DNA from 2 places in the Paenibacillus sp. JNUCC31 genome. Region 1 is predicted to be linked to the other one. Evidence: predicted binding sites of a transcription regulator. Region 1 holds the regulator's gene; the other holds the start of a gene.
What was found. The regulator NrdR, encoded in region 1, represses ribonucleotide reductase genes. The targets are predictions, from matches to a motif close to AACACNATATATNGTGTT.
Positions count from the first base shown of each region.

Region 2: JNUCC31_RS12220 (anaerobic ribonucleoside triphosphate reductase) is a predicted target of NrdR. The motif match lies at 2,129-2,146, and genes of this name have one in related genera.

Region 1 covers NZ_CP062165.1:5,771,773-5,776,164, reverse strand. The annotation lists gene JNUCC31_RS25470 (IPT/TIG domain-containing protein) at 1-253, opposite strand, end outside; gene JNUCC31_RS25465 (winged helix-turn-helix domain-containing protein) at 623-826, opposite strand; tRNA gene JNUCC31_RS25460 (tRNA-Ala) at 1,082-1,157, opposite strand; gene nrdR (transcriptional regulator NrdR) at 1,338-1,805, opposite strand; gene JNUCC31_RS25450 (alpha/beta-type small acid-soluble spore protein) at 1,920-2,141, shown strand; gene JNUCC31_RS25445 (lytic transglycosylase domain-containing protein) at 2,298-2,861, opposite strand; gene coaE (dephospho-CoA kinase) at 2,858-3,454, opposite strand; gene JNUCC31_RS25435 (manganese efflux pump) at 3,464-4,237, opposite strand; gene mutM (DNA-formamidopyrimidine glycosylase) at 4,391-4,392, opposite strand, start outside.
Region 2 covers NZ_CP062165.1:2,820,925-2,825,316, reverse strand. The annotation lists gene nrdG (anaerobic ribonucleoside-triphosphate reductase activating protein) at 1-91, opposite strand, end outside; gene JNUCC31_RS12220 (anaerobic ribonucleoside triphosphate reductase) at 88-2,049, opposite strand; gene JNUCC31_RS12215 (histidine kinase dimerization/phospho-acceptor domain-containing protein) at 2,530-4,146, shown strand; gene JNUCC31_RS12210 (LacI family DNA-binding transcriptional regulator) at 4,196-4,392, opposite strand, start outside.

The DNA of each region.
Region 1 (4,392 bases):
TGCGATTGCTTAGAGGCGGCGTGAGGGTTGCGGTATAGGTGATATTGTCAGAAGTTTTTAATTCACTAAGAATGCCGCTACCTGTTCTCAAATCACCAAGGTCAAATCCAGTCACCGCTTCTGAAAAGGTAAACGTTACCAGTGACGGGGAAGTCAGAATTTCGTCAGCTACAACAATGGTGGCTGTTGGAGTGGCGGCAAACGCCTTGTCAAATACGTACAATGGCAGCAAACTTAAAATGATTACACCCATAAATAACTTTCTTATTATTCTTGTTTTATACATATCCTGTTACCCACTCTCTAAGTTAGGATTCACTGCGAATTTCAACCGTAAAAAACCGTTCCGAACAAATTTTACACGAAAAAAGGCTCACCTCCGTCGAACTTATATAAGATGAACTAAAGATTTTATATTCAAGTTAGAAACCGACCAAAAATTCTGGTTGGAGAGTTGCCACTTAAAGAAACCATGTATTGCAGCGCCAAACATGCACGAATCGTCGACTCGTTTATTAAATAGTAAGTGATCTGTTTTTCTTTGCATGACCTGCTCTTTCAGTGCTGGGAGCGTGATCTCACGAAATGCTCTTTTCTCAGCCGGTTTTGGGTGGGCAAGTATTTATGTATCTTTGGTGTAGATAAGTAGTCCAAGCCGTGTAAGTAACTTAGATCCACCTTTTTCTGCTAACGACTGGCCAAACTGTCGCTCGATCCAAGCAATCAAGATAGCTAATGTCCAGGTATGCCGAGCTTCGAAACCCACATCGACTGGTTTCTTGCTGACAATCGTCTCGGCGATTATAGTTCTTGATTTTGTTGTCATTGTCTATACCGTCCTTCGGTTGACTCTCTTTTTATTTTACCGTATTGGCGAGGTACAGCACTTTGTAGAAACTATGAATTCAAATTATGTAGCAAGAAAATGCTTGTCCAGTTATCTGCTATTATATAACATTATGAGTTCTCGTTCAGTAAATATCGAATATTATTTCGTATGGCACTTTCTTCGTTCTATCAGCGTATGTCCATACAAAAAACAAAAAACGCAGTTCCGAGGAACTGCGTGCATTTACTATTTTGGTGGAGCCTAGGGGGATCGAACCCCTGACCTCATCGCTGCCAGCGATGCGCTCTCCCAGCTGAGCTAAGGCCCCAAACTATGAATGTACCACGTTTTCCAACTCTGCAATGCTTCGCAGGCGACTCCTATATCATATAAAATACGGCTTTTGCTGTCAACATTTTTTTTGCAAACCAAAATAATTGGAGAAGAACAACCTTTTACCTGGAACACATGACCGTAACCCAGAATGCTCTTCTCCTTTTCCGCTCCATTAATCCTCGATGTCTTCTTTAGACAAAAGAGATTTTAATTCTTTCATGAACATATTAATGTCTTTGAATTGACGGTACACCGAAGCAAAACGTACATAGGCTACTTCGTCCACCGGAAACAGCTGTTCCATCAGCAATTCGCCAATTTGGCGGCTCTCGACTTCAGCATCGGCTGTATTACGCAAAGCCTTTTCCGTTTCCGATACCATCATCTCCAGTGTCTCTACAGAGACTGGACGTTTTTCACATGCCCGGATCAGTCCACGAAGAATCTTGTCCCGGCTGAATTCCTCCCGACTGCCATCTTTCTTGATCACGATCAGCGGTGTTTCTTCCACCATTTCAAAAGTTGTAAATCGACGGCTACATTGCTCACACTCCCGACGACGGCGAATCGATTTCGATTCATTGGCTGGCCTTGAATCAAGCACTTTTGTGCCCAGATACGCGCAATAAGGACATTTCAATTCAGATCACTTCCCATGTTTTACTTTTTACCACAAATTCCCTGTTATCAATAGTTATGAAAATCGTATTGCCGACACATAATACTTTTACCAACCGCGAGGAGGTGAACAGCAATGGCACAAAGCAATGGTAACTCCAACAACCTGGTGGTAACTAAAGCTTCCGCAGCTCTCGAGCAAATGAAATATGAAGTTGCTCAAGAACTCGGAATCAGCATTCCACAAGACGGATACCAAGGTAACATGACTTCTTACGAGAACGGTTCGATCGGTGGATACATCACGAAGCGTCTGGTAACAATTGCAGAACAGCAATTGGCAGGTCAATACCAATAATATCTTCATTGTAATACGGTAATACAGAGGAGCATGGGGCGGCCGGTGAACAACCGGCCTGCTCTGTGCTTCTACATATTTCAAACAACGATTTTCAGACAAAGATAAGAACCTTTAAAAATCCACCCAAACCTATATTACTGAAAAGAGTCTACCTTAGAACGTATTATAGATCTTTACATATTGATTATAATAATAAATGACTCGTTGTACATAGTGCCGGGTCTCACCAAACGGAATATCCTTGACCGTCTCGAATGAGCCGTCCCATACACCATCCCTCAGCCATGAATTTACTTTGCCTGGACCTGCGTTGTATGCGGCAATCATTGCCACTTCATTTCCATCGAATTGGTCTGACAGATTGCGTAAATACCAAGTACCTAACTGAATATTTCTTCCAGGTTCATGCTTTAATTCTTCCAGCGATGTGCCCGGAATTTTGCCTTGTTCCATAATCCAGTTCGCGGTGTCCGGCATGAGCTGCATCAGCCCAATGGCACCTCTCTTCGATTCCTTGCTTGTCTTGAAATTGGTCTCCACCTTGATGATGGAAGCGATGAGAAACGGATCGACCTCATAACTCTGCGATTGGGCGCGAATTTCTTCCTTGTAATGAATGGGATAGAACCAGGCCATCCAATTCGTATTCAGGAACAGGACCAAAACAAAAGACACAAACATCAACAATAAAACCCGTTTCTTACGCAGCAATCTCATAATAAGCCCTTACGATGCAAAAATGAATTGATCTGTTTCTCCGTCTCTGACCATAAGCCGCTGTTATCGATGACAATGTCAGCACGCTGCTTCTTATCTTCAATGTCCATCTGCGTGTCCATTCGGGCCTCAGCCTGTTCCGCCGTCATTCCATCCCGGCTCATTAGCCGTTCCCGTTGTATAGACCTCGGGACGTACACAACCATCACTTCTTCGAAGCCATCCTCCAGCCCTGACTCGTACAATAAAGGGATATCGGACACGACAAGCTTGTCCGGATGCTCCAGTTCGTATGCAGCAGCACGCTCGCGCATCTCCTTACGGATCGCAGGATGCGTAATAGCCTCCAACGCTTTCCGTTCTTCCGGACTTTGAAAAACAATACTGCCCAGCTTCTTCCGATCCAGTGTTCCGTCCTCATTTAAAATGGCTTGTCCGAACCGCTGAACAGCCGCAGTCAAAACGGGATGCCCGGGCAGCATTACTTCCCGGGCAATAACATCTGCATCAATGAGCAACGCTCCCTTACTGGCGAGAAAGGCGGACACACTGCTTTTGCCTGTCGCGATCCCGCCGGTTAAGCCAATATTCATTATTTCACCTCACAACAACTTCATTATTCCCATAATCATTAATAAAAGTGCTGGCAGTACAGATAATCTTCGCATCCAACGCAGAGCAGCGAAGCGCAAGCCAACCTTCATACCCAGTAACAGAAATGTCCCACTAAACAATGCAATAATTAATGCCGTCCACAACGTGGGGAATCCTAACAATGCCGCTCCCAGTCCTGCACCAAAAGCATCCAGAGACAGAGCTATGCCAAGCCACATCGCTTCCTGTACGGATATACTTCCCGAGTTATCCATATCCGCCTTCGAGGGGCTGCGCAGAATCTGAATCACAACACCCAATTTTCTCAGCTCGATTGTAAAGACCATTCGTTCCAGAGATCTACCGGAGGAAGATTGCTCAAGGTCAAGCGCAAGCACCTGATTTCTGCCTTTTGACAGAGCCTCCGGTGCTGCCCTACTCCCACTTCGAATTATTCCTGCTTCGGCTCCCTCATCCGTTCCATTGTCCATCTCCAGCTGTTCCTTGCCTTGTTTACGAATGAGTTGCAGCAATGACCATGCGCCAATACCGAGCAGGATGACTGCCCCAACCATCGAAGCCACGTCCGGAGATACCACATGAGACAAAAGCACACCCACCTGCATGGATAACGCAATAACCAGACCCGAACAGATAGAAATGACGGCAATGGATAACAGCGGAATTTTGGTTCTCCGCAGCCCGTATGTAATCCCGACTCCAAAACCATCTAAACTAAGCGCCAAAGCAAGCGCCAGCAATGAAATAAAATGATGCAGCACCCCGGATTCCTCCCCTGTGCGAACTCGTTCCAACCGGCAGTTGCCAGTATGGGTATACGCCCGCTTATTTCTGCCATATCAGTATATGGAGGGAGGAATCCAAGGGTGCTACAATTTGACGATTTCGATCATGCTACCATACCCGGTACCGATTC
Region 2 (4,392 bases), 3.0 Mb from region 1:
GACAGGCGTGGCGGCATCCGCTGATGAACAACACGGCACGCAGGCCTGTACCTTCATTCACTGATTCCGGGATATAACCATAGAGATTCACTGATGTTTCACCCGGTCTCGCACTTCGGCCTGCTTCGCTGCATTGAAGCGTACTTTATAGTCACCGGTCAGATATCCTGTCACCCGGCGCAACCGCTGGAAATGCACGTGGTTTTCATGAGCCTCACATCCAGGACATACATCTCCAATTACGCCCTCATAGCCACAGGAAGGACAGCGATCAATCGGATGATTGATAGAGAAATACCCGATATCCTGGGCCAGAGCGTATTGCACAATTCGTTGAAAAGCAGTGGTGTTAGCCCTCACATTCCCATCGAGTTCGACATAGGAGATCGCCCCGGCATTACATAATGTGTGAAAAGGAGCCTCCAGCTCAATCTTGCGATAAGCAGGAAGGGTATGATAAACCGGGATATGAAAGGAATTGGTGTAGTATTCCCGGTCATTGACTCCGGCAATGCTGCCGTATCGCTCACGATCAATTTTGGTGAACTTGCCGGATAGTCCCTCGGCGGGCGTAGCAAATAAGGTGATATTCAGGTTATGCTGCTCACTCATACGGTCACAGAACTCTCTCATCGTACGGATCACATTCAGCGCTTCACGATGTACATGGAGATCTTGTCCATGGTGACGGCCATATAAAGCGGTCATACACTCAGCCAGTCCGATAAAACCGATGGATAACGTACCATGTTTCAACAGGTCGGCAACCGGTTCATTCGGAGCCAGTTGTTCTCCGCCCTCCCATACGCCTTCCCGCATCATGAAATCCGATGCTTTGGCAGGCTGTTGCATCTGGATATGATAACGGTGCAGCAGTCCGGCAGCTGCATTGTGCATGACGGATTCCAATGCAGTATAGAAGCCCGCCCGATCAGCGACGGCTCTTGCTCCCTGACAGATCCCATAGCGAATGCCGAGCTTGACCAGATTGATGGTATTAAAAGACAGGTTGCCCTTGCCGCTCTGGCGATTGCGTCCAAAGCGATCAGCCAGTGTGCGTGTACGGCATCCCATTGTGGCAATGATGGTATCAGGATCATCCGGTTGGTAATAGGGCAGGTTGAAGGATGCATCCACATTGACAAAATTCGGATACATGCGACGTGAAGAACAGGTCACAGCGAGCCGGAACAAGTCGTAATTGGGTTCACCCTCGCCCTGGTTGATTCCTTGCTTGCATTGAAAAATATGTTGTGGAAACACAGGAGTTTCCCCGTTGCCGAGTCCCCGAATCGTGGCTTCCAGCAGCGACCGGGACACCAGCCGGCCTTCTGCCGAAGTACACAGACCGTAGTTCAGCGAAGTGAACGGAATCTGTCCGCCTGCACGGCTGCTCATGGTGTTCAGGTTATGGATCAGGGATTCTGCAGCCTGTTCCGTCTCCAGTTCCGTTTCTTCCTTGGCAAAGGCAAAGGCCTGTGGACACCGTTCCTTCGCTTCAAGGCTATCCAGATGCAGCTGCTCATCCTCAATTAAGGCATTCTCCCCAAACAGTCGCTGTCCCTTGCGGTAATGCTTGCGGAACGAGCGTTTCACATAAGGGGCCAGATCCCAGTCGATTTTATTGGCGGATACGCCGCCGTACTGACTGTTCTGCTGAGACTGAAAAATAATGGCGACCAGTGCCATCGCAGACATGATGGTTTGTGGCGTGCGAACCGAACCGTTGCCCGTATTAAAGCCGGAGGCCAGCAGACGGTCAAATGGGATAAAGATACAATTGGTCGTACCAAGGGCATACTGGTCCAGATCATGTACATACAGATCTCCGTTCTCCACAGCTAGAGCGAGTTCCTCTGGCAGCACATGACGCAGGGCATGCCACTTGGCGGTCTCCGAACCCAGCCGGCTCATCTTGCCGCTAAACGAGTCTCCGTTCAGATTGGCATTCTCTCTCAGGGTATCGGCATCTTCAGCGCCGATAATTCGTCTTCCCAGATCGGATAGCAGGTCGGATGCCGGGGGAGAGGTGGTCTCAAGCACGTTCATATCAGGTTCCTCCTAATAATGGGTTTGTATATTAAAAAGACTCGTTGATTACTACATGTTGATTGGTACTATCCATTTATAAACCATATATAGTTTTTTGGGTGTGATAATCATCACATGTGGTTGGCTCATGACACGCAAGGTCGGTGGTCTTGAAGGATAAAGGTTTCCAAAGGGGAAGGGTAAGCGTATAATTTCTATTTATCATGCGATTGCCATAGACAAAGCGTGGAAATGGATCGAAAACGTGCAGGGAAGCGGCTGTCCTAGCTTTCCGTATTTAACCATGCCGTTCATACCACATTTCCTGTAAGAGGAATAAACGCGGTATCCATCCATGATTCTTTTTGATTTCTGCAGTGTTAATCATATATGAATAGGTTGTGACAGCTGATTCAGAGCGTTAGGACCCTCGTTACTCGAATGGATCATTCTGTGCAGGACGGAGTAGAAGTGCAGCTAAGACAAGAGGGGTGAACCATGGGAACGGTAGGCATTACAAGGGGCTTCTATGAAAATATACAGGAAGCGGCGTCACATATAGTCGACGTATTAAGCGGCATCATGAAAGTGAATACTATTTTCGTCGCCACGAATGATGGAGTGACCAATGTCATTATGGAGGCTTTTAACCGCAAGGAAGAGTGGATTGCCAAGGGTAGTGAACTTCCTTTTGCAGCTTCATATTGCAGCCTGGTATTGAGAGATCAGGGCAATAGCCTGACCATCACGGACACATGTGAACATCCGCTGACGAAGTCAATGGATGTAACAAGCGGACTGGGTAATCGTTTCTTCGTGGGTATCCCGATTATGCGGAGATCCGGGGAAACGTTCGGTACCATCTGTCTGATGGATGATCCCGATTATGTTATCAGTGAAACGGATATGAAAACGTTGGAAGCCATGGCTGTATTTCTCGGCTACGTCGTGGACCTGGAAGATAAGCTGCATGATTCGGAGCAATTGCAAGAACAGTTGCAGGCAGAAAAGGCACGTGCCGAGTCTGAAGCGATGACCAAGTCGCAGATGCTGTCGCTGATGAGCCACGAGATCCGTAACCCGCTGAACGGCATTCTGGGATTGACGGATCTGATGCGTACACCGGATATGTCGGACGAGCAGGCCGAGTATGTGAACATGATCGAAACCAGCGGAAACATTTTACTCTCCCTGTTGAACAATATGATGAATTTTAACATTAATGATGCAGGTGAAACGGTCGTACATGATGATCCATTTGATCTGGTAGCCACGATTGAGAATACGGTCTATCTCTATGCGGGGCTTGCGACGAACAAAAACATTGAGCTGGGATTGAACCTTGAACTAAATGTTTCTCAGGTTTTTGTCGGGGATGAAATCAAGATTGGACAATTGCTGGCACACGTCATTCAGTATGCCATAGACTCGACACGCACAGGTTCGGTATTGGTTACGGCAACCGTGGATGGTGGGGATGTAGAGGAAACAGGCACGCTTCAACTGCATGTGAAGTACACCGGACGAATGGTATCATCGGACCAAAAGCTCAGATCATTTAACAATCTGGACGGACATATAAGTACACAGAAGCTCGTGGGAACCAATCTCGGTTTGGCAGTCAGCCAGAACCTTGCCCTCCTTATGAACGGCCGTATTCAGGTGTATGGCATAGGAGACAAGGAAACCGAATTCGAGATCAGCCTGCCACTTCGCAGACATTGGGAATTACCCCAGCTTGCCAACATTCAGCACCGATTGAAGGGTAAAAGGGTATTGCTTGCCAAGGACCCCGACATTCTCCAAGGGGTCTCTTCCCTGATGCGCAGATGGGAGATGGATGTGCATATGACCTCGGTGACAACCGAGGCGTATGGCTGGATTCAAGAGGGTTTCAAGCCAGATGTGGCCGTTGTGGATATGGGGCTGCTAGAGGGTGGTGCTGTGGATTTCGTGCATGATCTGAAACGTTTGATTACAGACTCGCCAGTTATTGTTTTGATTCCATATGGCATGCATATCGATCCGCATGAAGCGGATGTGTTTGATGCGGTCCTGACCAAGCCGGTGAAACAGGTGGATTTATTGAATGCATTAAGCATTATTTTGCATTAAGAGAATGAGGAGACATGACGATCTCGAGCGCACCTGTTAAGGGTGCGTTTTATTTTGTTGTTTTGAGGGAAGAAGAAGCTCGAATAAGCAGTTCCGATTCGACTTTGAATACACGTTTGTCCTGAAATTCATTGGTATTCATCATGTCAATCATCTTCTCCATCAGAATGGCTCCCATTGTATACTTGGGCTGGTTAACCGAGCTTAGCGTGGGGTGAATATATTTGCTGATCCGGTTGTTGTCCA